DNA from 2 places in the Priestia sp. 3CA3 genome. Region 2 is predicted to be linked to the other one. Evidence: riboswitches for the same ligand, from Rfam matches in the RefSeq annotation. Region 2 holds a riboswitch; the other holds the start of a gene.

Region 1 (16,456 bases), on a different contig from region 2:
AAGATCGTTTCGATAACCTAAAAAGTCCACCATATGAGAAATTTCTAAGTTTGATGCTAGTTCTTGGCATTTTTCCAGCAAAGGACCTTTTCCTGCTAAAAGAAGTTTTGCCTGCGGAATTTTATCTTTTATAAGTGCTAGCGACTGAATAAGAAGCCGCTGGTTTTTATTTTTATTAAACTCCGCTGCGTAAAATAGTAAAAAGTCATTTGGCTGATACCCAAATGACTTTTTAAGCTGAATTTTTTCTTTTTCGTTTGCAGGCTTAAAATTGTCTGTGTTGATTCCCACTCCATGAACATGTTCAATATGTTTCGTTTTAAAACGCTTCGTTGCCAATTGGTAATCTTCTTGATTGATTGTAATTAAGCAGTCTGTATAACGAGCGAGTATTTTTTCTATCGGATAATAAAGAAGCCAATTCACAAAAGATGCCCCTTTGCAAAAGTGAAAACCGTGAGCAGTATAAATAACGGCCGTTCCTTTTTTTCTTGCTTGTCGTGCCGCTAAACGCGCTAGCGCTCCCCCCATTGGAGTATGACAATGAATAAGGTTGTATTTATTATGATTAATCACCGTTTTTAATTCTTTGTAAGCTTTCAAGTTGTCTTGGTGCAAGGGTGATCTTTGAATCGAAAGGTTATATTTTTTATCAACATAAGGAAGCTCCATATTTCCGCTTGCTGCTACGTGAACCTCCCATCCTTGTTCCTTAAACCATTCCATATAAGGCAGATGAAACGCTTTAAAATGAAAATCTACAGTTGCACAAAATAATACTTTTTTAGTCACTCATATCACCTATCTGCATAATGTTTCAACCTCTTCAGCTTGAAACAGAAACAATTTGTTTAGAAGCCGAAGTTAGATTATTATTTGCCAAATTTAATAACGTTTCCCTTAAAAATTCTTTATCCATCGTCTCATATGTTGCAATGATCTCATTAATTTCTTCTACATATAGTTTTGCCGTTTTGCCCACATAGATTTTTGGATATACTTGCTGTTCATGAATTTCATCTTCTTTCAACAATTCTTCAAAAAGCTTTTCACCTGGCCTCATACCTGTAAATTCTAAGCCAATTTCATCGATGGAATTTCCAGATAGCTTTATTAAGTTTTTAGCAAGATCTACTATTTTTACGGGTTCTCCCATATCTAAAACAAAAATTTCTCCTCCACCGGCTAACGCTCCAGCTTGAATAACAAGTCTTGATGCTTCTGGAATTGTCATAAAGTAGCGAACCATATCTGGGTGAGTTACGGTTACAGGTCCTCCTTTTTCAATTTGTTTTTTAAATAACGGAATAACACTTCCTCGACTTCCCAATACATTCCCAAATCGGACTGCAACAAATTTTGTAGCGCTATGTGCATCCATTCCTTGAATAATCATTTCTGCCATTCTTTTCGTTGCCCCCATCACACTTGTCGGATTCACTGCTTTATCACTAGAAATCATGACAAAAGTTCCTACGCCGTGCCAGCTCGCTGCCTTTGCCACATTCATCGTGCCAATTACGTTATTTTTAACAGCTTCTTCTGGATTACGCTCCATTAGCGGTACGTGCTTATGAGCTGCAGCGTGATATACAACGTCTGGACTATGTATATTCATTACCGACATCATTCTCTTAGCATCTTGTAAATCGGCAATCTCTGTTGTAAATTCAATGCTTGTCTCTTTAAACATATTTTTTAGTTCCATTTCAATTGAATGAATACTGTTTTCACCGTGACCAAGTAGAATAAGCTTTTTGGGACTGAACTTTGAGATTTGTCTGGAAATTTCAGAGCCAATTGACCCGCCGGCACCCGTCACTAAAACTACTTTATTCGTAACATAACCGGAGATACTTTCAACATCCATTTCAACAGGGTCTCTTCCTAAAAGGTCCTCTACTTGCACATCTCGAAACTGATTTACTGAAATTTTCCCTGTAACAAGATGCTCAAGCATGGGCAGTGTTTGCGTTCTCGCTTTTGTCTTCGCACATTCTTGAAAAATAGTATTTAATTCCTTTTTACTAAGAGAAGGAATTGCAATAATAATATTTTCAATGGTGAATCCTTTAACAGTTTCTTCTATTTTATTTGCTCCACCTAGTACAGGAAGACCTAAGATATCAAGATGATGCTTTTTTACGTTGTCATCGATAAAACCGATAGGAAGAAGGTTGCTTTCATTTTTCTTTAAAAGCTGCCTGGCTACCATAGCACCCGCAGATCCAGCGCCAATAATTAACGTTCTTTGTTTATTGCTTGATTTATTTATAATAGAATCCCGATACATTCTCCACACAAATCGTGACCCGCCCATTAATAACATATGAAGCAACCATGTCACAGTTAGCAGTCTGAAAAATGTTTCTTTAAAAATCAGTTGCTGAATGATGGCAGCACAGAGAATAGAATAAGAAACAACTTTAAAAATAATGACTAGTTCTCCAATACTTGCATATTCCCAAGATTTTTTATAAAGTTTAAACCTAATTGAGAAAAAATGATGACTAAACAAAAACGTAAGTGAACTTACAACGACAGGAAAAGTAATGACGTAAATACTTGCGTCTACAAGAAAACGGCTCATAAAAATAGCTAGCATCACAATACAAGAATCGACTACAATAAATAAAGACAACCTTTGGCGATAAGTCATACACGTTCTCCTTTCTTTAACTGATAATTTTTTGGTTGTCTAATTCAAGAGCCTTTATCCTTTTTTGAATCGTATTATTCAAAAACTTTCTAATTTCCATCAGCTGCTCTTTAGATGCGTCTTGTTTGATGTATCTAACAGCTTTTTTAATAGATTTTGGATGATTATCAAAACTCCCCATTTCACTTTACATCTCCTTCACTATAAAAATAATAAAGCTTTTATGTATACGTTTTTTTGTAAAACCGTATACATAAAAGCTTTATAAACATTAAAATGGGCATCTAACCCATCCTCACACCATACTTTCGACGACTTGCGTCTAAGGTTTCTTTCAACCCACAGCATGATCGAGTGCCTGCGTTGATAACGGCAAGTAGGCATCGCCAAACTATTTTATTGAACAACTTTTTAAAGAACTCAATTGTTCTTAATTAAGAACAACTGTACAAAAAATTATATCTTTATTTTTCATGCATAACCACACCTACTAATTTAGCTCCTGCAATATCCAACACTTTTTTTGTTTCCTCTATCTTCTTTACCGTTGTTTTGTCTCTCTTCAAAGTTAATATTACTCCGTCACAGTATGCTGATAATACTCGTGTTTCAGGAGATGTTAACAGAGAAGAAGAATCGATTAGTATAGCATCATAAAAAGCAGACAATTTAGTAAGTAAATTTTGCATCGTGTTAGTACCTAATAATTCTACAAAATGAGACAAAGAAGAACCGCTCGTTAAGATATCTAAATTCTCTATTCTCGTTTGATGTACAGCTCTTTCGAAAGATCCTTCAGTTTTTAGTATATCTATTAACCCTTCATTATTGGGAACGTTAAAAATATCTTGAATTGCTGGATCTCTTAAATTTGCATCAATTAATAGAATTTTACCTTCTTGCTGAGCCATGGAAACAGCTAGGTTAGCTGCCGTAGTTGATTTCCCTTCTCCCTTTTCAGGAGAAGTAATAAGAATAAGCTTGCACGTTTTTTCCTTTGTTAAAAAGTGAAGGTTTGCTCTAATCGCACGAAATTGATCAGAAATAACAGAATTAGGATGAGAGTAGGTAAAAAGCATTGGTGTGTTCAATGTTTTTACTTGAGAATTTTTACTTGCTGACAATGGTCTCACTCCTTAATTCTACATCTGTTTTAGCAGATGACTTTAATTTTTTTTTGTTCATGCTCGAAATCGTTCCTATTACCGGTACACCTAATAATTGTTCCACTTCACTGTCTTTTTTTACTCTGCCATCTAAAGAATCTAATAAAAAAGTAAGCCCAAGTCCTATTACAATTCCTGCAATCAAAGCAAGCATAATGGTACGGTTTTCATTTCCGTCAATAGGAGAAGAATTCTTTGCCGGAGATAATAATTGGACTTCTTTAATACCTAAAATATTCCCTACTTCTTCTTTGAATACTTTGGCTGTGGTATTGGCAATTTTAACAGCAGTTGTTGGATCCGCACTTGTTGCAGAAAGACTAATGATTTGTGATCCATCAAGGCTCGCCGCCTGCACTTGACCTGCTGTGGCTTCTGCGGGCTGATTCAAATTTAACTGTTTTGTTACTTTTCCCATCACTATAGGATCTTTAACCATTACTAGAAGCGTACTCATCTTCTGAGTATCTACATCTACAACTACTCTAGTGGAGGCTTGATAATATACTGTAGTATTATTCTGATGACTGTAAAAAAAGCCAGCCAGCGTAGTAAAGATAGTGATGACAATGATAAGCCAAATACGTTTTTTAATAACTTCATAGTATTCTTTTAAATTAATGTCTTTCCCCTTTGGTTGGTGGAGAAAATTTTTTTGTTCCATTGTGCTCATTAGAACCACCTTTACTTCAATTTTTAAGTATTCTTAATACTAACGATTATAATTCTTTATAACGAACAAAAAGACCCTTTCACTTGACCTCGTGCTTTCTTATGCGCTACAAGCTTTAGTTATTAGGTTCTACCTAATTTTAATTCTTTATAAAGAACAAGTCAATATTAATTTAGTTTTTGATATTCAAATGTATATCTATTTCACCTCTTATTTTCTATACAATTATAAAGAATTGTTATGACTATAAAGAATAATCTTATAATAATATATTGTTTTTTATAAAGAACATTTCTGTTATACATAACCAAATTATTTAGAAACATTTTATAATATATACATTTGAACAGTACAACAAAAATCCTTAGTATAGAACCTTTTAACTAATTTATTGGCAAGCGTATGAAGCCCTAACCATATTCACCAAATTCAATGCGTTACGGTTCAATTTTGCTCGAACATAGAATTTAGTACATTTATAACCACGAAAAATTATTTAAAGAAAGACCTGTATCCTATCAAATTAGCCTATATTTATTGTTTACAACAAATAAAAACTAGCTCCTTTGAGTCATGAGCTAGCCTTCTCAATTATTGCTGTATAGGCCCAAATTGTTTAAATGTCGCTAGTAAGCCAATTTCTTTCCACCCTATATTATTATCCAGAATTATTCCACCAGAGACTTTAGGAAAATTAGGAGCATCTGTGTTTGAAGTTCCATTGTTCTGAGCTTGATAAACATGTCCTTGGTAGTAAATAATAGTACCTTTAACATAATCAGTGGAAGGCGCCCATGGTCTGTTAGTAGCACGCCCTGCTGTTATACAGACCCACCCTAGATATCCTCCTGCTACAGGAGTTGAATTATATATTAACTCACCTAATTGATAAGTTCCAGAAGTTGGTTGAGATGATGCAAAGGACGCCAAAGGAGTATTTCCGCTCAATTTTTCCAATTGATTATTTAAGTTAGCAGTAAATAGAATATCGGAGTTAATTCCGGTATTATTTTGACTGATTATTGTTGTTTTAGGTCTAGATACAGATGTACCTGACCTATATGCATAATCAAGTGTAATGGTTCCGTTAGTATTGCTACCTGAAGTTTTAATCGTAACAATTGTGTTGTTAAGAAAAGTTAAATGGTTTTCCACAAATATGCGCATGTTATATAGAGATCCAAGAGAAACATTTTGATCAATTATTTCAAGTCTATTGTTTGATACTTCCACTCTTGGTATTAACCCTATTCCTATACCTGGTCCTGAAAGTTCATGTACGTAAGTAGTACTACTTCTCGTCCAAATAATTTTGTTGTTTTTAAAATAGTGAGTAATGTATCCTTTGTCTACTGCAAGTATATTATTAAAATAGTCTCCACCTACAATACGAAAAGAATGATCTTTAAAGGTGTTACGTTCAATTCTCATCTGCTCTGTTGCATAAACTCTAGTGTAGTTTACTTTAGCACCTGTATGAATAAATTCGCTATCTTTTATTATTACTTCTTTAAAAGAACCTAGTATACCGCCTGCCGTTTCTCCCGTAAAAAACTGAGAATTAGATATCAATAGATAATCATTAGGTGCTAAAAATCCTCCGTATGCATTTCCGCCTCTAATATCAAATAAACTACCATGTATCTCTACATTTTTTCCTGATAATGTCAAAGCTGATATGGTTGTACCTTCTTGTTCATACGTAAGCTTACAATTGATAACTTTTACTGTTTCTCCTGATAATTGCAACGCAGTTTTCGTAAATACACAGTTTTCAAGAGTAGTATTTCCTCCATCCAGGCCAACTTGTGTTCCAAAAACACTGTCGTTTTTAAATGTACAAAACGTACCGTCTTTTTCAATACCATTGGTTATAGACTTACCCCTAATCGGACCGTGATATAAGTTCCCTTGAGACAAGTAGTCATCACCTTGCCCATTAAAATAAACTAATTTTTCAAACTTATTATTTTCTAATGTTACCCCACGCGTACTAACACAGATAAAATCTCCTGCTCTATTATCATGAAAATTACAGCTTCTAACAAGAATCCTTTGATTATTCATATATCCATCTTCAACATCTATCCCATATCCAGGATTACACCCTTTAGAAACAATTAGCTTGTTACTATTATTGTGAATTTCACAATTCTCGTAAGTTATGAACCTTCCTCCCATAACAGAAGCACCTAGTCTTCTATTTTTGTGAGTGTTACATCCCCTGAAAGTAATATATTGAGGCGTCTTTGCACAAGAGATATAATGTAAATTACCATCCATTGCATCAAAATTACCTAAGAAAGAAAACCTTACAAATTTTGTACCTAGTGGCATAGCATCAGTATAGATGTATTCATAAGTTCTATAAGACCTGTTACCTAAATAAATTTGATTTGAATCATAGAAATGAACTTTTATAGGAACTTTATTTAAATTCAGGCCTGGTCCGTATCCACCATATCCATCTCCTGAGTAAAAAATGTATCCTACCTCTTTTGCTAAAGGCGTTGTGATGTCAAAAAATTTATTTACTGCAACATATGAAATCTTCGTATTATCAACATTTCCGTTAGCATCAATATCCCCTTTAGAAAAATGACCTCCATTTGTTTTATTATGTTGAGCACCACCCAGTGCGGAAAAATCTGCGCTAATGGCAAGTCCATCACCTGTACATTCAAAAGATTCGCAATTTATAATCGATATATTATAACATAAGTTTTTTATTAAAATTCCATATCCCCACTCATGAGTGCTATTTATGGAATAATCGTGAGTTTCTCTCTCTCCCTTTACAGTAGCTCCTTCTATAACCGTATTTTTAATACCGTTACATGTCAATATTTCATACCCTGTCAAGTTATTCGATTCTTTAATAAATAAACATCCGTATAGTTTATAATGGGTATTACTTAAAAATTTTATAGATGAGTTTTTATCTATAAGATAAGATCCTTCCGGCAAAATCACTTCCCTATAATTATTTTCCTTAGCCCATAGGAATGCATTATTTATTCCAACAGTAGTTTTTAAAGGCTCTGTTCCATCATTTTTAATTCCCCATCTATCTAACTCAATTACGTATGAGGATGCACAGCTAGGGTTGTCTGACTTTTCAAGACTTTTAGGTACCCATTTTGACAATGTACTATCATACGCTAGTACATCTTTATTAGCTGGAACGTTCGTTGTTAAATCTACGTCTCCTAAATTCTCAAGATTGCTCATTGTTTTACTCACCACTTCTCTAATAATACTTTATAATATTCAATAGAAAAATAAGTGAATAGGCGCATTAATTAAGTATGAAAAGTTTTCATTCACAAAATATATGTCATCAATATTTAACAAAAATTTATTTATACACAATTCGAAAAATATTTTATATAGATTCTATTCTTAAAATATCGCTTTTTCTAAATCTCTCCATGCTCACTCTAATAAATTGAACTTCATCCTCAGCTATAAAACTTAACCAAATTTTCATTCTACTTATTATAAAACCGACAAATTATGACACATTCAGGTATTTTCTTGTAGTAAAATGTTCGTAATACAAATGATTCAGAAAAGAGCAAACTGTTTGAAAGAGCAGGACGCAAAGCTACGGGTCTAAAGTCGTAAAATAAAATATAAAAGACTATGATAGCCGGGGTTACCTGAGAGAGAGAAGCTGGAGGTAGAATAATGCTGAATCGTACTAACGTTATGGAAGAAAACAAAAAGGAAGAGAACCTAGACGAAGAATGGGTAGAACTTATGCTCAGGGCATATAAAATGGGAATTTCTATTGAAGAAGTAAAAAGATTTATTGCTTATAACAAACCTAGTTAAAAATAAAAAGGAAGACGTAAAGAATTTAATTCACACAGGGGTTAGATTCTTTTTTTGGAACTAAGAGTCATTAAAGAGTAGATTTGTTTGTAGATATTACACTTTAAGGATTGTTTACAGCTATTGAAATAAAAAGATAAATTTGTGGCATACAGTTAGACTGAAAAGGAAGGGAAATCAATGAAGCTAAAAGAAGTTGCTCTTATTATATTCGGCTAAACGAAGGAATTAATTTAAAATTTCTTACTTATAACTTTCTTTACTGACCATGCCGGAACCTTTAGGGGCAGTTGCAAGTAATCAGTTTCTACTGCCCTTTAAACCAAATGCTTTTGAATTTACTGATTTGAACGCTGCCACTTTTGGAATTCAAGAAACTGTTTGAACTGCTCTTTGCTAATACCAGATTCAGCCGCTTCTTTTGCTAAATCTAACCATTCACTGTCTATTGAGATTGAACTATCACTCTCGGAAGAATCATGAATTAACTTATCCACACTAACATGTAAAGAAGTTGAAATCTTATTTAAAAATTGAATAGAGGGGTTTAATTGAATATCTCTTTCCACAGAGGAGATGTAAGACTTAGCTACTCCAGCACGGTTAGCAAGCTCAGTTAATGATATTCCTTGTTTCTTTCGAAGTTCTCGGATACGTTGACCAATTGTCATATTTATCACCCTTAATAAATGCTTATAAGGGTAATTGTACCACAGTTCCATGCTAAATCCTATAACAAATTAAATTATCGTCGAGCTATGAAAAACTGCTTAAACGGATTGAAATAACCTTATGATGCATTCGAAATAAGATATTACTTACCTGTTTTGTACAAGCAATCCGTTAAAGCCATTGTAATTATATAGTAGATTTTTTCACTCGTTGTACTTTTCAGAAAAAATAATCATTCATCACCTGCGCTCAAATAATAAAAAAGGGAGCTGTATTGAATTATCTTTCTTATACTAGCTTCTTTATTCTTTCACAAAAGTTTCTCATTTATCATATTCTTTTTTATTAAATTGGTTTGGGTTAGAGATAAATTCCTTGACGTCTTGTATGCTGATTCCTTGACCTTGGGCTTCTAGCATTAAATGAACCCACTCCAAATCAATAGTACTTTTATCATTCGCGCTCATCATTCCAGTCCCCTTCATCGTAAATTTGATAACGCTTCCTAAAAATATGATTAAATAAAAATACCTATTTTTCCCTGTTTTTTTACAGTATAATAGATATTACAAGATCATTAGACATTTTTCATTACTAAAAGCACTATTTTTTGAATTTTTTGTCTATTATTATCATAATAATTTCACCGTTACACAAACGCTACAGTTAGACACTAGGAGGATTGTTTTTATGCCTTTTCTGCATACGGCGACAGAAAAAATTTACTATGAAGTTCATTCGCCCGCGTTCACTGACCAGACAGACACCATTGTGATGATTCATTCTGTTATCACTGATCATACGCTTTTTGATTCTATTACTGCAGAATTAACCCAACATTATTGTGTTATTCAATACGATTTGAGAGAGACAGGAAACAGCGCCTCCGCTACAGGGGAAATATCGTTTGAGACTCATATTGAAGATCTTTTCCACTTATTACATACGTTGCATATAAAGAAATGTTACTTAGTTGGCGTGGGATTTGGAGGACAAATCGCTGTTAAATTTGCTGCTCGCTATGAATTTTTTATTGAGGGACTGATACTATTGTCTCTTCCTTTTTATTCCGATAGCACCCTTCAAAAGATTAAGAGATGTTACAACGAAGAAAGTAAAAACCAAATACCGGTAGATAAAATTTTCGAATTAGGCAAACTAGAGAGTTTGGAACCTACAAACATACAACAGATAATTGAAAGACTAAAAAAAATGGATCCCAGGGTATATTTCCGCTTTCTTAAACTATCCATTACAGACGATCTATTTCAAGAGTTGACTAGTATTTCACTTCCTGTACTCACTTTATCTGGCCAAAATGATTTGCTGTTTTCATCTCAGTATCTGATTTCAAAAACGATGTTTTTAAAAAACTACAGTCATATGACCATACCTAACGCACACTCTTTATTTCTAGTAAAAGAAAAAACAGCTTTAATCAGAGAAATCATCATAGATTTTATTAAAAGTAATACACAACAACTGCCTTATTTAAAGAACGATCCTATGAAAATACTTAAGAACTGGGAAAGTGACACAGCTATAGATATACAAAAAGATTTTCATGCACATACATCCTCTCTTAAAGTAGATTTTTTGTACTCTTTTTCCGTCTATGTAAATGGCCAGCTTATTACAGAAGGCTGGAATAAGCGCTTTGCTCAAGAAATCTTACTATATCTTATTTTTCATCATTCTATTAGCAGAGAACAGCTATGCGAAGCGCTGTGGCCTGACGTACCTTTAAGCAACGCCAAAAAGAATTTACGCGTCTATTTGTCTCATTTAAAAAAGCTATTGAACGCAGAAAAGGAAGAGCCGGTTTTACTTGTTAACAGGCAGCTCATTTCTTTAAACGCCGATGTGTCAAGCGATGGACTAGACTTACTAACTGACCTTCAGTGGATTACCGAACAGTCTGATCCGGCGTTGAAATTCAAGGAAGCTGAACAGAGACTGCACCAATTAGTTCCTCATTATTTAACAACGATTTATGACGATTGGTTCCTTGATATCCGAGTAAAAATAGAAATTATTCTTCTTGACTTATTAATCTGGATGAAAGAATGGCTTTGTGAGAATGGAAAAGTTTCAAAAGCCGTATTTTTACTCATTAAATTTATTGATTTAGTAGAAGAAAAGGAATTCATTTATGATGAAATTGTCGATTGCTATATCAAGCTCGATAACAATGAAAAATCAGAGTACTGGCTCGATCAAAAAATGCGGTATTTAGTTGAATAAAAAGGATGTGAATATATGAATTCGTACTGTGAGACGGTATTTAATCAAATAAACGTTAACATCCATTCCCTAACCGCAATTATTAATGACGTTACAGAAGAAGAGCTTGCTTATCGTCCCCTTCCTCACAAGCGGTCTATTCAAGAGCTGCTGCAGCATTTATGTCTCATTTGCAGTGCAGACTATTATATTTCCTTAGGCTACTCTGCAGATAAAATGAATGACTTTTATCTGTAGCATCCAGCTTATACAAAGCTTGAACTCAAAGCAGCTTTAGTAGAGGGCTTCAATCAGCTAAAAGCAGTTTACTCTTCTTTTGACGAACAACAGCTATTTTCACTGCAGACATCCTATTGGGGATGCACGTATACACGTTTTGAGTGGCTGCTTGAAATTCAGTCTCATTTATACCATCACTGTGCAGAACTGTATACGCTTCTAACCTGTTACCGCAGAAACGGATTGGATGTAGTGCTTTTTGAGTGATATAATTTTTTACTCTCTATATTTTCATTTTCGTATACTTTAGACGAAGTTTGGAACTAAGTATAAAACAAAAAGGCTTATCCCTAATGCAAGTAGCAGCGGATAGACCTTTTATTTATAATTTCTATTATAGATGACGATGCATTCTTATTTGCTACGCTATTGGCTCTAATTGCACTATTACTCTCTTTCTTCTTACGTACACCTAAGATTAATAGAGAAAAATAAAAAAGTCGTTTCTTTGTATAAGAAACGGCTTTTTATTCTAATAAACAATTGTATTTAAAGCATATATTTTACATTTGGATATCATATTTAGATTCAAATGCAGACACTTTTTCTTTAGCATCTAAAAATTGTGTTTCAGCAGCTTTTGTGTTTTCTTCTAAAGTTGATTTATCCTTGCCACTTTCTTTTTGTAGAACTTCTAGCATTTCAACTTGTTTATTTAATGACGAAGATATGCCAGTGACTGCGGAATACAATTGATCATATTCTTCAGTACTAAAACTAGCTTTATATTTCTCCAACTCTTCCTTAATAAGCTTTATTCTTTTCATAGGCATTCCTTGTATGGACTTAATAGCCTCAGTTGCGTCTGCATCAATTTTTTCATAATCATAGCTGTCTGCATTAAAATCTTTGTCTAACTCAATCGTGTTCACCGCATTAAAGTGCTGAGTAATATCGGCTTTAGTTAATACATAATGTAAGTGGGTACCTATTGCAGCCTCGTACACATCTACTGCTGAACCATAACGCTTTTGAGCTTTTATTGCTTGATCATTACTTAAATTGTCTATCTCAGTTTTTAAGTCTTTTAAGTGTTTTTCTATTTCACCATCATCGCCTTGAAGAATATTCTTGCTTTCAATTGACTTTGCAAGTATGTTAAAGTCTGCTTCAAAAACAAGATAATCATCAGATTCCATATATCCTTTTTCTTTTGTATAGTCTTTATACTCGCTCTCTAATTTAGAGATTTTTTGTTCAAGTTTTTTCTGCTCTTTCCCCATTTGTTTCTGCTCTTGCTTAGCAGATTCTTGTTTTTGTTCTTCTTTTGTTGACCCACAAGCTACTAAACTAATAGATAGCAGTGATGCTACAAGTCCTAGGCCGATTTTTCTTAAATTCTTCATTTCTTTCTCCTTTTTTTGGTATGTAGTTTTTTCACCCAACAATGATAGCATATATTATGTACTCCAAAAGAACGATTTTAGCAAAAATATCAAGTTTTTAACAAATAAACCATTAAGAGCAACAATATTTTATCTGTTAGTAGCAGCTTTAATAACCGTTTCACTGTTTAGAAAACGGTTATTTACTTTAATAATTCTATACTTAGAGTTAATTCGATATTTCAATCCCCTATTGCTGATTCAAAATAATAAATTCACAATTTTTTTAGCGCGTTAACTTGTTTTTCTAAAATAGAAATTAACTGTTTTTCTCACAAAAATAGTACTATTTTCAAAAGGAATCTTTTATTTCTCCTGAGAATAGTACTACACTATATTAGATAACCTTTATTTTTGTTTTAATTGTATAATATGTATCTGCTATGAGTCCTACTGCAAGTCCGCTAATCATCCCGTACGGTAATACACCTGGTACATTTTGATAAAAAGTGCCGATTAACATTGCAGCTAGGATGCCGAAAAGTAAGCCTATCACAATATGCGAACCAAACTTCACCTGTTTTGCGGTATACATTCTTCCTCCTCCTCACTTTTTTTCCATTATATCACAACAGAATCGTTTATTTAATGATAACTGAGCGAGGAATGCGAATGTAATAAAACTGTAACCTTATATAACTATTTTAGTACTACTCTTTTGGCGAATAAAATGTCATATGAGGCTTTTCTTCTTGGTAATACGCTAAACGGTCTTGGAGCGTACCAGTGTGAAATTCAAATTTATGACCGTCAGGATCCGTAAAATAAATAGATTTTTTGTCTCTCTCGTCGCGGTTTCTTCCAGATAAGATGGTTACATTATGCTGTTTTAACAGCTCTCTTGCTTCGTCAAAGTTTTCAATAGAAATAGAAAACGCTAAATGAGTATACGAATACTGAATGTCTGATCTAGGAATATTTTTTTCTTCATTTAACGCCAGCCACAGTCCCTTCAGACTAAAGTAAGCGGTGGACTTTCCTTTCACTAAAAGTTCCGCTCCTAGCACTTTCTGATAAAATGTGATAGATTGTTCTAAATTTGACACAGAAAAGCACATATGATTAATTCCTTGAATCACCTTTACCCCTCGCTTTCTAGAAAAAAAGTATTACATAACTTTCCTTTTAGCGCCTATTTTACTGAAAAAACATACTTTTTGCCATGTAAAGAGCTACTCCCCAAATCATACATGCAGAAGCCTTATTGATCCAAATCATTATTTTTCCATTTGAATCCATTTTCCCTACTGCTTTTCCTGCAAATGCTAAGGATAAAAACCATATCCACGAAACGCATATCGTAACCAGCGTAAAAACCCATTTTTCTTTTCCGCTGTACAGTAGAGAATTTGTTCCGATTACGCCCATAATATCCATCAGCGCGTGGGGATTTAGCAGAGATACAGAAGCAGCAAATAAAATTTGTGCTTTTACCGTCATCCCTTCCTTTACTGACGTTTTTGACGGTTCGCTCTTCCACATCACAAAGCCCATATACGCTAAAAAAAGAAAACCTATTCCAAAAATAAGCGCTTGAAAAAATGAAAAAGTAGCGGCTACTGCTGAAACTCCCAGCACTGCTACTAGAATTAAAATCGTATCACAAACAGAAGCCGTTACCACTACAGGAAGCGCCTGTTTGATGGTTCGTTGATTTGCTCCTTGGTTAAAAACAAACACATTTTGTACTCCTAAAGGTAAAATCAAACCGAATGCTAACAATAAAGCATGTATAACCACTGTAAACATGTTGTTCTCTCCTTTCTCTTTTATCCTACAATTGACATCCCTTGTTGTCTCCATCCAAATTTTGATTTATAATACCAACCAAATTATAAAAAGGTGGTCTCACATGAACTGGACTCCAAATCCGGCTGATAAAAAGCCAATGCACAAACAAATTCAAGAGTATATGAAAGAGAAAATCATAAATGGAGAGTGGCCTATTGGAACGAAAATTCCTTCTCAGCGCCATTTAGCTGCTAGCTTTTCTGTAAATAGAAGCACGGTGGTGACGGCAACCGAAAACTTAATTGCTGAAGGACTGCTCAGCGGAAACAAAGGAGGCGGCACCAAGGTCATCAACAATACGTGGAGCTTACTAGCATCAGGTTCTCACATGAACTGGAATTCGTATGTAGAAGCAGGAATATACCAACCAAATTCTCCGACTATCCGCCATATTAACGAAGCTGAATTTCAACCGGGCATTATTCGTTTAGGAACTGGAGAGTTAGCACCTGACCTGCTTCCTTCCCATCATCTTGCGGAACTATTTAGCGGAACTAACCATAGAAGCGTACACTTGGGCTACGAGCACCCAAGAGGAAATGATGAGCTCCGACAAGAGTTAGTGAAGCATGTAAAAAAACGCGGCATTGAAACGTCTCCTTCATCTATTTTAATTGTATCCGGTTCACTTCAAGCCCTTCAGTTAATTTCAATCGGCCTGCTGCCTCCAGGTGCCAATATATTAGCTGAAAAGCCTTCTTATCTTTATTCTCTACCGTTATTTCAGTCCGCACAAATGAAACTAACGGGCGTTTCATTAGACGAAGAAGGAATGCATTTAACTTCATTAAAAGACCAGCACGAAAAAGAAAAAGGCACAGCTTTATATACAATACCGAACTTTCATAACCCTACCAATGTAACGATGAGTGAACAAAGGCGCCAAGAGCTGCTTCGCCAGTGTGAAAGAATGAATTTGCCGATTATTGAAGATGATGCTTACGGAGAGCTTTGGTTCCATTCACCGCCTCCACTTTCATTAAAAGCTCGAGATAAAAATGGAGTGGTTCTTTATTTAGGAACGTTCTCTAAAACATTTAGTCCGGGATTTCGAATTGGATGGATTGTAGGGCCTGAACATGTAATTGAGCGATTGGCCGACCTTAAAATGCAAGTTGACTACGGAGCCAGTTCCTTATCTCAATGGGCCGCTGCTGAAGCTCTAAAAACCGGAATTTATGACAAGCACGTTGCCAGCGTACGCTATAAATTAAAAGAAAAATCTCAGCAAACGCAGGCTATTTTAGAGAAGTATTTAAAAAGTCTTGCTGCGTGGAATACTCCGAGCGGAGGTTTTTATTTTTGGCTGACGCTGCATAAGCCTGTTTCGATGCGGAAATTATTTAAGCACTGTCTCGACGAAGGAGTTCTTTTAAATCCAGGCGCATTGTATGACCATGAAACGTCACAGCATATCAGAATATCCTTTTCTTATGCGACGCTTGCAGAATTTGAATACGGCATTAAAATAGTCGCAAAAAGCCTTAAGAATCTTTACAAGTGATTCTTAAGGCTTTCTTGTGTTAACGGCAGCTTTATCAAAAAAGTGAGCTTATTATGCTGACGCTCTGCTCGTATCTTCCCTTGATGCAGCTGAATGATTTGTTTTGCAATAGCCAGTCCTAAACCTGAACCATTTGCGTCCGTTCTTGATTCATCACCTCGATAAAATCGATCAAATAACTTTTCCACCTCAATTTTTTCACTGATGTTAATGCTGTTCCTAAAGGAAATTACCAACGAATCCTCA
Region 2 (16,456 bases):
TTTCCTCCTTCTCCTCCAAATAAGCTATATGAACTAGTTTATACTTATGAAATACTACCATAGGCATATTAACCCTTCAATGTCTTATTTTGTCGAAAATTATCAAATGACCAAATTTCTTCTTATTATGACGTTTTTTGTATCTGAAATAGTCTTTTCTTATCATGATAAACGTTATAATCATATACTAATTTTTTATAATAATTAGATCTATTTTCATTTAAAAGAATTTTATTCCAATTGACTCCACAAAACCTATTTTATCAGTGAAACTATTGTATTTATTGAGCCTAGAGAATTATTTATTTTTAAATTTCTGATAAAAATATGATTTTTTCGTTCGTTATATTGAAAACGCAACCATTGCCTTCATTGTTGCTTTTTCGTCGAAAACAAACTCAATAAATAGTCATTTTAACCTAATTAATATGTAGTTAATAAGACTCAATAAAGTCATATACTCTAACTAATTCCTTGCATTTTTCACCATCTTTTTTTATCATTAAGTGAAAATTTTGTAGAGAAAAGAGTTTTTTTATGATTTTAAAACGTGTATTATTAGTTCTTTTGCTATTATCTATTTCAAAGTTCTCCCATACTCCGCATTTGCAAGTAACGGATCCTTCTAGCTGGACGAATCCATCCGTTTGGGATCACAGCGCTACGCTTTGGTCTGTACTGCACCCTGGCAGTGAATTTTTCACAGCCTACAGCTACGGCTTTAACGTTGAGTTCATTGTACGAAAAATTGCCCACCTTTCTTTTTTCGGCATGCTAGGCTTACTTTTTTACTGGAACTTAAAAAAGCAGAGCTATCGTTACATAAAAGCATGGCTGTGTGTAGCTGCGTTTGCATTTATAGATGAAGTGCATCAGGCATTTATTATCGGTCGAGATGGTCGGATTATAGATGTAGCTGTTGATTCACTAGGTGCAGCCATTGCTTTATATTTGTTATATCGGGCGAGAAGAACGAATATAAGAGTACCAAAATAAGAAAAAAGCATGCCGCTGGCATGCTTTTTTCTTATGCTGAAAATCTAGTATTCTTTTATTTTACCGTCACTTTCGTATACGTGCTGTAGCCGCCTTGGCCTTTCACTAACACGTGCAGAAGTGTCCCGGCTTTTTGCTTTGGAATCGCAATCGAAAAGTTTCCTGCATTATCTGCTTTTCCCGTCGTAATAATATCTGGCCATACTTTTACATAAATTGTTGAGTTTGGCTCCGCACTTCCTGTAAGTTTCGTATCCTGGCTTGAAACAGCGTTAACTTTTGCTGCTTGCGGCGACTGATTCGTTTGCACAAATAGTTTTGTATAGGTACTATAGCCGCCTTGGCCTTTCACTAATACGTGAAGCTGTCTACCCGCCGGCTGGTTTGGAATTGTAATAGAGAAGTTTCCTGCATTATCCGTTTTTCCCGTCGCAATCGTATCCGGCCATACTTTTACGTAAATAGTCGAATTTGGCTCCGCTGTTCCCGTTAGGTTTGTATCTCCTTCATGTAACTCATTTACTTTTGCTGCTTCAGGGACTGAATCAGGCTGTACATAAATTTTTGTGTACGTACTGTAGCCGCCTTGGCCTTTGACCAGTACGTGAAGCATCGTTCCCGCTACTTGTTTCGGCACGTCAAATGAAAAATTCCCTGCAGCGTCTGCTGTTCCTGTTGCAATTGTATTCGGCCATACTTTTACGTAGATGGTTGAATTAGGTTCAGCTGTTCCTGATAGTTTACTATCGCCAGCCTTGATTGGATCTACTTGAGCTGGATTTGGAATAGTGACTCTAGGGTATTTGTCCTCGTAATGAGAGACTAGGCTTACGCCTGGATAGTAAAAGTTTAGTATATCCGTATATGATTTTCCTTGAGCAGCCATGCCATTTGCTCCGAATTGACTTAAACCGACTCCATGCCCGTTTCCTTTTCCTTCAATAGTAATCGTTTGAGTATCTGCCTTTTGATTAGTGACCATCAAACTTTTAAAGCGAATGCCATCAAGCATAAATCGAATGTTATCTGCTTTATCTCCGGTTCGACTCCATGTTTTAACCGCAAGCTTATTGTCTTGATCTACTTCGCCTTTCATTACGTAGGTTACGCTGATATCTCCTTTGCTCATACGCTGACCTGACGTTGGCTGATAAAGGCTAATTTTAGAAATGCCTACAATTTTAATGTCTTTTCCTTTAAATTGAGTCGCTGTTTGCATTTGTGCTTTAATTTTTCCTGCAATTTTTTTATCCGCTTCTTTCGTTTGACTCCACCATGAATTTGGGTTTTTCAAATCTTTTGTAGATAGGTCAATCTGCTGTTTTTGAACTGTTAATGACCATTTTGTTTGAGGATCATACGGATCATTTTTCACTTGGAAGTAAGGATGAGAAGCTTTTCCCCATGCATTATAATCAGATTCAATGATTCCGCCGTTGCTTGAAGAAAACACAGAGTTAATTAACTCCCCGTTGTACTTTAATACTTTTCCAAACGTTTCATCAACTGCGCTGGTGGTGCTGTTGTACCATTCATATCCTCCGTATACCTGAAAACTTGTTGTATCATCAATGATTTTATTTGCATAGCTTAAAGCGTATGTTCTCGCAGCAACAGCCTGAGATTTTAACGCATCGGCATGCCAAGACGTATACACTTCTTTTGGAACAACGCCTTTTAAATAATCTTCCATTGGAATTGTATTGATGGGTCTGACATATTTGCTGCTTTCGTTGGTAAACTGTACGTTTCCTAAGTAGTTTCGGTTATTAATAGAAAGGAAGGCTTCGTATGTAGATGGTTTAGTAGTGAAGCTATCGAATTCACCAAGAACTTCTTGGTTATGCAGTAGTTTGACTTTGCTCCCCGCTACTTTTACTTCATACTCTGTATTAGCTTGAAGCGTTACTTTGCTGTCTGCAATCGTATAGGACTGCGATGGCTTAATTTTAATACTGGATTGATTGCCTAAATAATTTTTTAATTTTACTGATACCGTCGGCTCTGTTTCAACTGCTTGTACAGGCTTAATTGCAGCACTATAGCTAAACGTAATCAGTAAACTTAGCATGAATAAAACAGGTAAAATCTTTTTCATTCTGTCTACTTGTCTCCTTGTCTATTTTTCTGTTTTCCTTCGTTATATCGGCAGACTTTCGACATTTTTTAATCTTTTTAGCTACGTTTATTTAAAAATATTTCTTTGGGACTGAGTATAACGATTACCGTTGAGTTCTTTTACGCCAAAAAAGGCTGTTGAGAACAAAGCTTCTCAACAGCCTGATAGAAAAGTAGAAAGTTCCTTCTGCTTTTTATTTTTTTATACTTCAACACCAATTTCTTTCATAATCTTTGTCGTGCTTCCTTCTAAGTTAAAACACTCCACGTATTGATTTAAAGAACGTTTGATTCGATTGATAACGAAGCGTTCTCCGTCAATATTGCACTGTTGTAAATTATGGAATAACGTTTGAATTTCAGCTTTTACTTCTTCATGGTTAAATGCATAGTGACCTGCAATATCTAAAATTTTATCAGTAAGTTCTTTTTGCTGGAAAATATCTTCGATTTGCAGCTGGCGCTGATCACCTACCATCCATTTTCTCCATCTTTCACTTTTAATTGCTTGAAGTGTTAAGACGTATTCAACATTTGATTGATGTTCAATGAGTCCATCTTGAGCAAGCTGAGCTTCTACTTTCGCTAATTCAATATACGCACGCGTTTCTTCGGTACCGAACTGCGGAGCAACGTTTGTGGCGGTGATGCCAAGCGGCAGGTGCTGCAGCAAAATATGATCGTCGATATAATCTCCGTTGTGTTCTTTAAGGCCTACTCCATACTGTTTGGCGATGCTTGCTAGCTCTTGAGCATTTTTAGAGTTAAATGTTCCTACATTTTCTGTCATTTTTACAAGCGTTCCTGTTTGACCTACGATAAAGGTTGGAGTAGGCAATTGTCGTTTCTCCAGCTCGCTGTTTAACGTTTGAATAAACGTTTCGTAGGTTTCTCGTGAAGTTAACCCCCCGTTTGTCTCTTCTGTCCCTACTTCATAGCCAATTTCAGCTAATCCCAGTCGTTTTCGTTCACTTTCACAGTACTGAATTAATTCAATTGTACGACTCAGCACACTTTCCATCGGAACAACTTTTCCCATTTCATAAGGATCTTTTGTTGGATCAATATGAAGCAAATCAAATCCGTTAACCAAATCCTCTAAGTATGACTGCTTTCCTAACTGCATCGCCAGTTCTTCTTCTAAATGATCATTTCTTTCATTGTCTCGCTGCCACGGGCCGCCGTGATCTCGGCATGTGTAGTACAAGCCGTCAAACCCTGTTTCATCCGCTGTTTCAGCAATCGTTTGAGTGAACGTTCTTTGATTCCAGTTGCACACGTAGCCTCCGCCTAGTTCTGCTGCATCTACTTGGTTGCGGCTAGCAATAAATAACAGCGGAAAATCTTTTTCTTTTCCTAATTCAAAACAAGCCTTTAATAAAGTTTTAGACATTGGTCCAATTCCTAGAAGCGTAACCGCCTCCCCTTTGTCTTGCATGTTGAGCATTACTTTTACCACTTCGTTAATGTTTACTTTTTGCATGATACTTCCTCCTTTTATGGTTAACACCCCTTTAAAATGGAACGAACAATATGTATACACATATTGTTCATTCGAGGGATTGCTATTGACTTTTAGACGCTGATGCTTTGTTGATCCATTGGTTCTTCTTCAGGCACTTCTTTTGTTACATCTTTCTTTAAAGCATTGACCATGACGGCTGTCACGACTGTTCCTGCTAAAATAGCTCCTATATACCAAAGCTTATGATCGACAACCAATAAAACAATTGGCCCTCCATGAGGAGCATGATCTGTTACTTTGGCAAGAGCGCCAATGACGGCTCCTGTGGCAGACCCTACCATGATAGAAGGCAGTACTCGAAAAGGATCGGCTGCGGCAAACGGAATGGCTCCTTCTGTAATACCTATCATCCCCATGGCAAAAGCTGCTTTTCCCGCTTGTCTTTCTTGATCGTTGTATTTTTTCTTGCTTAATAAGGTAGCCAGTCCTAAACCAAGAGGAGGAGTACAAATTGCTATTGCAATAATCCCCATAATGGTATACACGCCTTCTGCCATCATTCCAAAAGCAAACATACAGGCTACTTTATTAATAGGACCTCCCATATCAAATGCAATCATGCATCCTAAGATAACCGCTAATAAAATTAAACTTGACCCATTCATTTGTTTTAACGTTTCCGTCATAGCTGTCATAAAATAACCAATCGGCTTGGCTAATAAATAGATGTATCCTAAACCAATTACGAGTGAACTGGTAATCGGAATGATAAAAATAGGCATGATTGGCCGAAGCATGGTCGGCACTCTCCAGGTTTTTACCCACTGAACAAAACAGCCTGCTAAAAATCCTAAAACAATTGCTCCGAGAAATCCTGCTTTTACCTCACTGTCACCAATCGGTGTGTTAGCGATGTACCCAACAATCATCCCCGGCACAAGGCCAGGCTTACCCGCAATGGAGTAAGCGATATAGCCTGCTAAAACCGGAACCATCATCGTAAATCCAGCTGTACCAATACTTAAGATGTTATTCATTAAAGGGTTGGTGACTTCCATTCCATTTTCCCCGGGTGTTCCTGTAGCTAACGCAGCTGCTATGCAAATGCCGCCCACTACAACCGCTGGAATCATGTAGGAAACACCCGTCATTAAATGATTTTTTAAGATCTTAAAAAACTCTTTCATAGCACCACTCTCCCGCTTCCATTTATACTTCTTGCGTCATAAGCTTTTCTGCTTGTTCCAGTACTTTCTGAGGATTGGAAATGGCTTCTGCTACTCCTACTTTTAATATTTTTTTGCCGTTAAATCTTTCTTCTCTTTCAATGGCGCAGCCTACAGCTAAAATAACAACATCCGCTGAGTCAATCTGTTTTTTCTTTAGTTCATTTTCAATGCCCATTGCTCCTTGCGTTTCAATCATTACTTTGTGTCCTAATTTCTTTCCAGCCTTTTCTAAAGCAGATTGAGCCATATATGTGTGTGCAATTCCTGTTGGACAAGCTGTAATTCCTACAATATTCATGTTTATTCCTCCTAAAATTTTATAGAGCTATTGCTTTAAGTGTTGAACATACTTCTCTTACACCAGGAGCGTGAATTAACTCTTCGCGGAATTCTTCATCCATAAGCTCCCGGCTAATATTAGCTAAAATTTTCAAATGGATATCCCCGCTTTGAGCTAAAGGAACGCCTATTAAGAAAATCAATTTCACTTCTTTATCTTCGTCTTCATCCCATTCAACTTGCTCGCTTACTCTCCCAAATACAATGAATGGCTCGACTACTTGATCAGACTTTCCGTGCGGGATGGCGATAGAATATCCGATAGCCGTAGAGAACTCTTCCTCTCTTTTTAAGACGCTATCAATATACTTATCGATTGATTTGATTTTCCCAGACAAATAAGCTAAATGTCCGAGCTCTTTAATGATGTCTAATTTATCTTTGGATTTTAAATTAAGTGCTACTAAGCTTTCACTAATAACCATTACATCCCCTCTCCCAACAGCATCATTACTTCTTCTGCCGTTGTACATTCTGTTAATCTAGTAAGGGTATTCTCAGAATCAAAGATACTGTACAGATCTGTAAGTATATCTTTGACAACAATTTGTTCACCAAATTTTAAAGCAAGCAGAAAGATAATTTTCACTTCTCCTTCTTCCCAGTCCAACGCATTTGAGCACGTGGCAATAATAATTTTAGAACGCTCTACGTACTGATCTTCTCCGTGAGGGATCGCTACTGAATTTCCAAGTGAAGTAGAAGCTATGTTTTCACGTTGAACAACTGATTGCTTAAAACCTTCCTTCACGTATCCTTTGCTTTGAAGCTGGTGACATAAATAATCAATTAGCTGTTCTTTATGCGTAAAATCCAGCTGAGGAAAAATCAACTGCGGATCTAGCATTTTAAATAAATTGGCACATGTTATACGTGCTTCTTTTTTAGAAAATGTATCTTCCCAAAAAAAGTTATTAATATTTTTAATGTCCACTTCACTTACGAGCGAAGAGATCGTAATGACCGGCTTCACTTCAATATGTAAAGGAACGGTTGAAATAATAAAATCAATGTTGCTTAAATCAAAGTGAGATAATCTGCTTAAGGATATGACTTCAGCTATTTCTAGCTGCGGAATAAGCCGCTTGATTCGATTTGCGATTAGCTGAGATGTGCCAATACCTCCGGGGCAGACGACAATTGCTCTTTTTAGCCCTACGCATCTTTCGATTGCTGCTTGAAAATGAAGCGTTACATATCCAATTTCATCTTCATTTACTTTTACATTCAATTTTCTTTCGATGATGGAACAAACAAGCCACGTCATGCCAAATGTTGCGGAATACTGATGTTTGATTTCTTCTAGAAGCGGGTTTTTGATGTTAATTTGATATTTCAAGCGGTTAACCATCGGTTTAATATGCATGAGCAGACCTGTGTACAGCTCTTTGTCACCTTGCAGATTCAGATTCATTACCTTGGTCGAAGTTTGAACCATCTCGTCTACTAACTCTTTTAACGAACTATCCGCGTGGTTTACAAATAGTTCAACATTACTTGGTGAAATATCTTTTTCCATACCGGAACATAATAAATACTGCTTTATATAGTGGATTTCATTTTCCGGGATACTGATATCGAAACATTCAGATATTTCTTCACTTACCTCTTTAGCAATGGTATACATTTTCAAAACGTAATCCGTTTGATGATGCAACTCTGGCTCATTAACAGCTGCTATACGCTGATGGGAGCGAACACGCTTAATTAAAATTAAAATGTGTGTAACTAAATTCAGAAAATACGTATGACTGATGCGATACTGAAGCTTTTTCTCTGCACACTCAATGATGTGTTCTACTTGTGTGACTTCAAGATCTTCAAACAAGTTAGATAGTCCTGAGAAAGTCGCGGCATCCAGCCTGCTGCTGGATTGAATATCGTAATCCTGCTGATAATTTAAATTTAAAAGTTCATTTGTAATACCTGCAATTGCTCTTCGGGTACTTTCTTCATTTCCTTTTACCCTTGTGCCTTCGTGGTTTTTTACTAACATTAAGCCGTAGGGCTTTAACCATTCTTTTACTTTCTCTAAGTCTTTTACAATCGATGTTTTACTTACCATAAATTCTTCTGATAACTTTTGAAGAGAAGTCGACTGATTTGCATATAACAACTGCAGTATAATTTTCATTTTTCTTATTTTAGTTGATAGAGGATCGATTTCTTCTTTCTTTAGATCTAAATCATTTAACAGCATGAGTTTATAATCTGGTTTGGCCTTGATTTTAATTCCTACTCCAGGTTTTTTATGAAGAGTGGCGCTTCCTTTTGATAAATAGCCAGAAACTAGCTTTAAATCATTATGCACCGTTCGCTCTGAAACTTTCATTTTCCGAGAATAGAAATCAATCGTTTTGTACTCTTCTTCGCTAATAATTAACTGCAATAACTTCTTTTGTCGTGTTGTTAACATCTCCATTTCTACAAACCCCTTTTTTATAAATCATGGATTGTAACGTGTACCTGTTTTTATTTTTGTAAACGTTTTCTTGTTAGTTAAATCTTATCACCTTCTTTTGATAACGGGTATATCAATTCTTTGCAACTTCACTGTTGAAGAAAGAGCACAGAACTACGATAAGGAATAATTCGCAACTTAAAACCCCATCTCATACAAAAAGCATGGAGTGCTGACTCCATGCTTTTCCTTAGATTCTAAATCTCGCAATCAATTCTTGCAGTTCCTCTGACATATTCGCTAAATCCATCGCAGATGAAGCAATTTCCTCCATGGAAGCAAGCTGTTCTTCCGTTGTAGCTGACACGTTTTGTGCACCCGCTGCCGCTTCTTCCGCGATACCGTTGACTTCGTGAATTGCCTGCTGGACTTCATGTGTATCTTTGGCTAAATTGTGAATAGCGCTTCCGATTTGCTGAATTTGATTCACTACATGCTGTACAGCTTCGTTAATTTGCATAAATGATGTACCTGCTTGTTCAACTACTGCTAGGCCTTCTTTTACTTCTTTAGTGGTGAGCGTCATAGATTGAAGCGTTCGAGCTGTTTCGCTTTGAATTAAGCTAACTAGATCTTTGATTTGACTAGCTGAGTTGGATGAGCCTTCTGCTAGTTTTCGTACTTCACTTGCCACAACGGCAAAACCTTTTCCGTGATCTCCTGCTCTTGCGGCTTCAATAGCTGCGTTCAAAGCAAGGAGATTCGTTTGGTCGGCAATGGTTGTAATGACATCGTTGATTTGACTAATTTTCGCTGAGTGTTCGCTAAGGCCTTGAAAAACAGATGAGAGTTCAGTGACATTGTCGTTGATTGATTTCATTTGTTTGGCTGCTGTTTCAACGGTCGCTGTTCCGCTATTTGAAATCGCAGCTGTGTCGAGTGCTCGCTTGGTGATTTGCTCGACGTTTTCAACAACTTCTGATGTTTGGTTCGTAATGCGGTTAATAATAGTGGAGCTTTCTTGAATTTGATTCACTTGATAGTTGGATCCTGAGGCTAGTTTTTCAGTAATGCTTGAAATATGTTCAATAGCACTGCTGTTTTGTTCTGCGCTGGCGCTTAGTTCTTCTGAAGAAGCCGCAACCGTTGATGAAATGTTTCCAACGGACATAATCATTTCTTTTAATCCCCCAATCATTTTATTAAATGATGCTGTAAGTAAGCCAATTTCATCTTTGGATTCGTAGGTGCCTTGTACTTGGAAATCCCCGTCTTTTGCTGTTTCCATGAGGTTTTTAATATCATTTAACGGTTTTGTAATCATGTGTGCAATCAGAAGCCCTACGGCTATGGTAAGCAGAATAACCAGTGCGCTAACGAGTAATAGAGTGGTCACGGCTGACTTTACACTTTGCTTATTTTTTTGGTAAATGCTTTTTGCTTCGTCATTATTTATCGTTTGAAGATCATCTAGCGTGTTGTTTATGGTCGTACGAAGGGTCACTACGTTTTTTGAAAAAACGCTGTAGGCTTCATCTCCTTTTTCATCTTGAGCAAGCTGTATAGCTTCACTTCTTGCTTGTGTTAAGTTACCAATATTTTCTTCGTATACAGCTAATTTTTCTTTTTCACTATCTAGCAAAAATGTTTTTTTATACTGTGCCATGAGCTTGTTATTTTCAGCTTCTTTTTCTTGAATTTCATCGAGACGCTTACGCTGATAGTTTTCATCTTTTGATAAAATCATTTCAAGCGTATTTGCATCAATCGCTCGGTTATTCGTACGAATTTGCCCTAACTGCCTGATTGGCTGCATACGGTCATTGTACATAGACTCCGAGCTGTCAGCAATTCGCTGCGTGTAGAAATAGCTGATGACTGCTACTGTAATTAATGAAATCGTCGAAATGATAACCATGATTAATAGCTTTCGATAAATACTTAAATTGCGCAATACCCCCATACCATATCCCCTTTTCGCTGATTTGCTTTCCCTTGCACTTCGTTATATCTATCGGTCATGAGGCTTGTTCTATCCATAGTACATTTTTGAATTTTTACCGACATAAAAAACGCGCTGAAGCAATCAGCACGTTTTTTCTCCATTAGTACACAAGGCTTTCGGTCATATTGATGACGTTTGTTTCTACTTCTTTTAATCTCTTTTTACTTTCACTTTCCGTCTCTTGCTTCACTCCAAAATAAAACTTCACTTTTAGTCATATTAGTCATTTGTTTTTGCAAGTCACTTGGCAGCTCGCTGTGATTGCTCCATTTTGTCCACTCAATTTTCCAGATTATGTTTATCTCTCCTGTCTTGTAGGTTTCTATTTTTATTGTGAAGGATTTCTATGAACCAACTATGAATTTCACTAGAGACTTTCGAACTAAAAAAGTCTCTAAAACAAGAAGTTATTCGTTATAAAGAACCTTTTTTATAATTAAATACATAAAAATAAACTAATATGCGTTATAATGAACAAAAAGGATATAAGAAAAGGATGAACTTAACGTGATAGGAACCAAAATTAAAACTTTACGCTTGAAGAATGGATATTCTATTACACGCTTAGCTGAAAAAGCCCGTATCTCAAAATCTTATTTATCTCATTTAGAGAAAGGCCTAAACAATAACCCGTCTATTCACATGCTAGAAAAAATAGCTTTTTCTCTTAATACAACAATTGATGAATTAATTGAATCAGGAAGCAGAGATTTTGTATTTTCTTCAAAACTATCTCTAAGCAACGAGTGGCTTTATTTAATAGAAGAAGCAATTAATGATGGAATGACCAAAGAGGAATTTACTGAATTTCACTCCTATTTAAAGTTTCGCAAAAAAATGAATACATTAGTTGACTAATTATTTGATTTTTTTATGACAATCGACCTATTTCGACAGCATTCATGACAAACATACTATATAATGAACATAGGTTATATATGGTAACTATTACAAATTATCCAGACAAAGGCAAAATTATTGAAAAATAGTGACGCAAAGCTTCAGGTCTAAGGCCATTTTTGGCTATGATGGCTGAGTTCCCTGGCAAAGGGTGGATGAATCGTAATGAAAGAAGAGAATGTACTGTCGATCGATCAAGAGTGGGTAAGTCTTATGCAAACAGCTCGCGCAATCGGGCTGACCATAGAAGAAGTTCGAACATTTTTAAAAGAGTTTAAGCAGAACTGAATCCAAAAAACACGCTCAGACTAGAGCGTGCTTTTTGTCTTTTATGCTCATTATTTTTCCTCATATAAACAAGTGTATAAAAAACGCTTGAAACATATGTGAAACACACTTCTATTAAATACGAATTCCTTTTGGCTGACGCTGATCAAACGTATAAATCTCCGTAAATCCGCACTGTCTTGCCATTTCAATCGCTTCTTTCATATGTGCTCCTACGGTTTCGGCAAAGTGTGAATCAGATCCAATTGTTAGAATTTCTCCTCCTAAATCGCGGTACAGCCCGACAATTTCAAGTGCAGGCAATGCTTCGCCAAGCTTTCCTCTTATGCCTGAGGTGTTAATTTCAATCCCAATATTGCGATCAATGGCTTTTCTCAAAATCTCCGCAAGAATATCTTTGAATTGATGAAAGTCGTAAATGCCGTATTGCGCAAACGCATAGCGCTTCATTAAATCTAAATGAGCCAACACGTCAATGTCCGCGTCGCTTACTAGCTTATACATTTCGTTAAAATAAGCGCGGTAAATCGCTTCTTTGTCGTTTAGCTCCAAATGTTTACGAAGCTTGATGTTATTAATGTTATGCACCGAACCTAAGATAAAGTCAAAGTTCTCCTGCTTCATTGTTTTTTGATATTTTTCTTTTAAATAGTGCGGCTCACAAATTTCAATTCCTTTTTTAATCACTAGCTGATCTTGAAACTGATCTCTGCATTCCGCTAGTTCTCGTTCATATTTATCAAAATCCATATGACCATACGTTGGCGCTAATGGATTTAATGAAAAGTGCTCGGTAAAACAAATTTCGTTTATGCCGTTTTTTACAGCTTGTTCGCACACTTTTTTCATGACTGCCTGTGAGTCAAATGAATTATTCGTGTGATGATGGTAGTCTACTAGATACATAATTTAGTCACCTCTAGGTTTATTATACATCTCTCCTGTACTTACTGCACACGGAGACCCTTTTTCCCTCCATCACGCCTTTTTTGGTTCATAAAAAGAATTTCCACTAAAAAAAGTCGTTTTTCCTCTTTTAGTAATCCTTCTTTTCTTATAAACTAACTTATTATAGCAGATGTTCTGACATACAACTTGACAAACAGCTTTTACTTACACAAGGGAAAGGAAATAAGAAATGGAATTTGAAAAAAGTTTTTCTCAAACAAAAAGCCCCTTTCTGTCTTACTTAAGTTCTTATACGAAAAAGATGAAAGGAGAACTAAAAGAAGAACCGAAAATCAATTACAGAGATGCGGTCGTTTCTTCTATCGGAGGCTTAATTGCGATTATCATCAGCAGCGCGATTGCTCTCGCTCTCGGATATCCAATGGCACTTGCTCCGATTGGGGCAAGCTGCGTGCTTGTATTTGGTGCTCATAAAGGTCCTTTATCACAGCCGCGCCACGTGCTTGGAGGGCACTTGCTTGCGACAGTTTCCGCACTTATTATTTGGAGTTTATTTCATCGAAGTCTAATCACCATAGCGATTGTGCTTGCGTTTGTTCTTATTTTAATGATTCTTACCAAAACTGTTCATCCTCCCGCTGCAGCCAGCGCGATTGTTGCAATTAATACTCAAGCCGGCTGGGGATACTTAGGTATTATTATGATTTGTGCGTGTGTCGTTGTATTGATTTCGACCGTGTATAATAATTTATTTCAAGATCGGCAGTATCCCAGGTATTGGGTTTGATATTGGAATCATACATAAAAAAGACGTCTTCTCATGGAAGACGTCTTTTTTATTTGTTATTTCCTACTACGTTTTTTGCTGTTCCAGGGTCTATTTATCAGCTTTTACTTTACTTCCGTTGAACTAATAAGCTGATAAACGCCCAAACTTCCATCAGATAATTCTTTTACTTTATGAATACTGTTGAATTTTTTGTATTTAACAGACCCGTCTCCGTACGAAATATCATACTCTTCTGTTGTATATACTTTATACATAGAGTCATCGAGTTTTGTTACTCTATTTACGTTAAAGCTTAATAAATCCTCTGTTATGCCTTTTTTGATTAGGTAAGCGGTATAATCTTTTTGTTCCTTGTATTTTGGTCCGTTAGTATCGATATAAGGCGCTGCAATAGAAAAGTCTCCACTGTTGATTGATGAAATTGTAGCGTACATGTATTGTTCAATAAAACTAGAAACTTCACTAGTAGATACTCCAGAATTGACTTCCGAACCTTTGTCCGTTGGTTCGTGATTCTTAGAAGGAGCCGATGCTTTTGCCGTAGCTTCTGTCGTATTTTCTTCATCAAAATTAAGCGCAACATCTTCCATGCCTTTTTTAATTGATACTTCTTCCGTTTTCTTATCTCCACGTTTTGCATATAGTTTTACTGAACCGTCCATCGGCAGCGGGCCCAAATAATCAATATCGCCAATTTCTGTTTTTGTGTCTTTACCATTAACGTACAGCATCGCGTCATCATAATCTGAAGAGATGTATACTGCATGATCTGACCAATCAAACTCAACGTTCACATCTTCTCCGTTGGTAGCTTCAATCTCTTGTTCATTTTCAACTTTTCCATAATCATTTTGCACTTCACCTTTTACGGTATGCGTACCAGGTAAAAATGGACCAACCTTTTTAGAAGAGTCACTGCTTACCGTTCCAGCTTTTTGACCATCAATATATACTAATGTAGCATCTTCTGTCGACTGAGCTTTTGCATATACAGGGTTTATTTGTACCGTGTAATAATCAAAGATTCCCCACTTCTTTCCGTCTTGTTCTAACTTAGCGTATGAAGAGTGATCTTCGCTTGGAACTCCTGCTTCAAGCGCTCTGCTATCTGCCGCTAACCCTTCAGAGATTGATTTCATGACATCCGGATTTTCGTGCAGATATGTAATAAATGATTTTGCTTGCTCATCGTTGGCTTCTAGTTGAATTTGACCATCATTTACATATTTTTTTACTTTATCAACATCATTGCCCTTTACTGAAGCAATAAATTTTTCTGACACGGCTTTAGGCGCCATCATTGTTTTATCTATTCCGTAATAAGCACCGCCAAGTATAGCAGCTGCCGCTATAACTGAAATAGCTATAAACTTTGTTTTTTTATTTGAAGGCTTTACTGCTTCGCGTCTCTCTTCGGCTGAAGATGACTGAGGTTCTACGTAACGCTGCGATGCTGCTCCTTCGCTAGAAGCCGCTTTCTTTTCAACGGGATGTCCACACTCCGGACAAAATTCATGCTCATTTGTTAACTGATGGCCACACTCTCTGCAATATCCCAATTTCTACACTCCTTTTTTATAATGGTATGAAAAAGCACCGCTGTACACGATGCTTTTTGTCGACTTAAAATAGATCATTCAAATCACTGCTGTTTCCCATTCTTGTAATAATGGTTTTGGCTTCTTCTCCTAAACCATTCGCAATAAACGTCAGTACAATCGTAATGACTACATATACAATAAGAGTGCTATAGATACGATCAAGGCCATTTGTTCCGCTTTGCTTAAAGCTAGCAATGGTAAATGGAACTACAAGGAAAATGCTCAGCAAACCAAAATTCATAAAATAAGAGAAGTATTCAACATGGAGAAATGCAAGCACAAGCCCAATTAAAAGAAGAGCTGTTGGAATAATTAAAAACGTGCCAAAGCGTGAGAAAAATTCTTTAAAAGAAACGTCTACCTTTCCAAACTTTGCTGCAACATATGTTGCTCCAATAATAATCGCCAGTCCAATAAAAATGAAAACCCCTTGTTTAAAGACAAAATCTGTAAAATTGAAGTGAATGATGCTGTTGATATCTGTTGCTTTTATCAAATCAACGCCTGTATTAAAATCCTCCATGTCGGATGGAGCCAGCTCTTCACTGATAATAGGAAGCTTAAACATGCTTCGAACAAATTGAATCAACAATAGCTTCCAGCCTACATACAGCATAATAGGTATACTAAGAGCATAAAGAATGACTGTGATAAGAGCATTAACGAATTGGCTTTCTCCTGCTGCTTGCGCTGTAGCTGTTGGATTTTTAATTCCTTCTGCAAAATAACTAAAAAATGATTTTGATACTTTTTTTGCCTGACGAACACGCTGATTAGGCTGTTGAGGCGCATACGCTGGTTGCGGCTGAGGCTGATATTCAGATGCAGCTGCCGCCTGGCTGACAGCTGCCTCTTCTTGTAATTTATGACCGCACTTCACGCAAAACTTCCCGCCATCATTAAAATGGCAGCAATTTGAACAATTCAAATACTCCTCCCCCTTCAATAAATTGTTTAAAATATAGTTATATAGATTCATTTAGTTAAAATCTATATAATTCTATATTCATACCTTTTAGCATTATACACCATTTTTGGTATTTTAGGAGAAATGTTTTTCAACGGATCAACTAAAAAAATCACTACCCAAGCTCCCTGGCAGAATTCTTTCTTTTACTTCTGAGTCCATGCACATTATATAAATCTTCCTTCTATAATTTTGTTTCATCAATAAAACTATTTTATGCCTTAAGCATCTTGTTTTAATTTTCAGAATTGTTTATACTCAAAACATCTTTGTTTTTTTAGAAAAGCAATGGAGGTGACTTTGCAGCACGGTCTATACATACTGGAGGGGGATTTTTTATGTTGAAATTAATTGGGGTTTTGCTAGTGGCGGTGGGATTTTTATTTCGTTTAAACACGCTGCTTGTGGTAACTGCTGCAGGCATTGTGACGGGCCTTGTATCAGGCTT

The links. A riboswitch is a leader RNA that binds a small molecule or an ion and turns the genes downstream of it on or off. The one in region 2 is predicted to bind cyclic di-GMP.
Region 1: linked by a shared signal. The riboswitch ahead of AC1VNJ_RS16600 (anti-repressor SinI family protein) and the one ahead of AC1VNJ_RS14300 (anti-repressor SinI family protein) in region 2 are both predicted to bind cyclic di-GMP.

What each region holds. Positions count from the first base shown of each region.
Region 1 is NZ_JBXENJ010000006.1:31,836-48,291, forward strand. Features, by position in the region: gene AC1VNJ_RS16570 (glycosyltransferase family 4 protein) at 1-792, opposite strand, end outside; gene AC1VNJ_RS16575 (polysaccharide biosynthesis protein) at 827-2,659, opposite strand; gene AC1VNJ_RS16580 (hypothetical protein) at 2,676-2,840, opposite strand; gene AC1VNJ_RS16585 (CpsD/CapB family tyrosine-protein kinase) at 3,124-3,783, opposite strand; gene AC1VNJ_RS16590 (YveK family protein) at 3,770-4,498, opposite strand; gene AC1VNJ_RS16595 (right-handed parallel beta-helix repeat-containing protein) at 5,090-7,729, opposite strand; cyclic di-GMP riboswitch class I at 8,065-8,164, shown strand; gene AC1VNJ_RS16600 (anti-repressor SinI family protein) at 8,189-8,335, shown strand; gene AC1VNJ_RS16605 (helix-turn-helix domain-containing protein) at 8,674-9,006, opposite strand; gene AC1VNJ_RS16610 (anti-repressor SinI family protein) at 9,331-9,474, opposite strand; gene AC1VNJ_RS16615 (alpha/beta hydrolase) at 9,698-11,251, shown strand; gene AC1VNJ_RS16620 (hypothetical protein) at 11,267-11,488, shown strand; gene AC1VNJ_RS16625 (hypothetical protein) at 12,034-12,876, opposite strand; gene AC1VNJ_RS16630 (hypothetical protein) at 13,253-13,450, opposite strand; gene fosB (metallothiol transferase FosB) at 13,566-13,994, opposite strand; gene AC1VNJ_RS16640 (LysE/ArgO family amino acid transporter) at 14,053-14,664, opposite strand; gene AC1VNJ_RS16645 (aminotransferase-like domain-containing protein) at 14,768-16,210, shown strand; gene AC1VNJ_RS16650 (HAMP domain-containing sensor histidine kinase) at 16,201-16,456, opposite strand, start outside.
Region 2 is NZ_JBXENJ010000005.1:10,177-26,632, reverse strand. Features, by position in the region: gene AC1VNJ_RS14345 (VanZ family protein) at 538-996, shown strand; gene AC1VNJ_RS14340 (SpoIID/LytB domain-containing protein) at 1,052-3,094, opposite strand; gene AC1VNJ_RS14335 (class II D-tagatose-bisphosphate aldolase non-catalytic subunit) at 3,317-4,597, opposite strand; gene AC1VNJ_RS14330 (PTS fructose transporter subunit IIC) at 4,690-5,766, opposite strand; gene AC1VNJ_RS14325 (PTS fructose transporter subunit IIB) at 5,789-6,106, opposite strand; gene AC1VNJ_RS14320 (PTS sugar transporter subunit IIA) at 6,126-6,572, opposite strand; gene AC1VNJ_RS14315 (BglG family transcription antiterminator) at 6,572-8,569, opposite strand; gene AC1VNJ_RS14310 (methyl-accepting chemotaxis protein) at 8,799-10,511, opposite strand; gene AC1VNJ_RS14305 (helix-turn-helix domain-containing protein) at 11,061-11,411, shown strand; cyclic di-GMP riboswitch class I at 11,512-11,598, shown strand; gene AC1VNJ_RS14300 (anti-repressor SinI family protein) at 11,619-11,741, shown strand; gene AC1VNJ_RS14295 (histidinol-phosphatase HisJ family protein) at 11,856-12,647, opposite strand; gene AC1VNJ_RS14290 (HPP family protein) at 12,880-13,437, shown strand; gene AC1VNJ_RS14285 (zinc ribbon domain-containing protein) at 13,542-14,999, opposite strand; gene AC1VNJ_RS14280 (zinc ribbon domain-containing protein) at 15,064-15,969, opposite strand; gene AC1VNJ_RS14275 (DUF969 domain-containing protein) at 16,347-16,456, shown strand, end outside.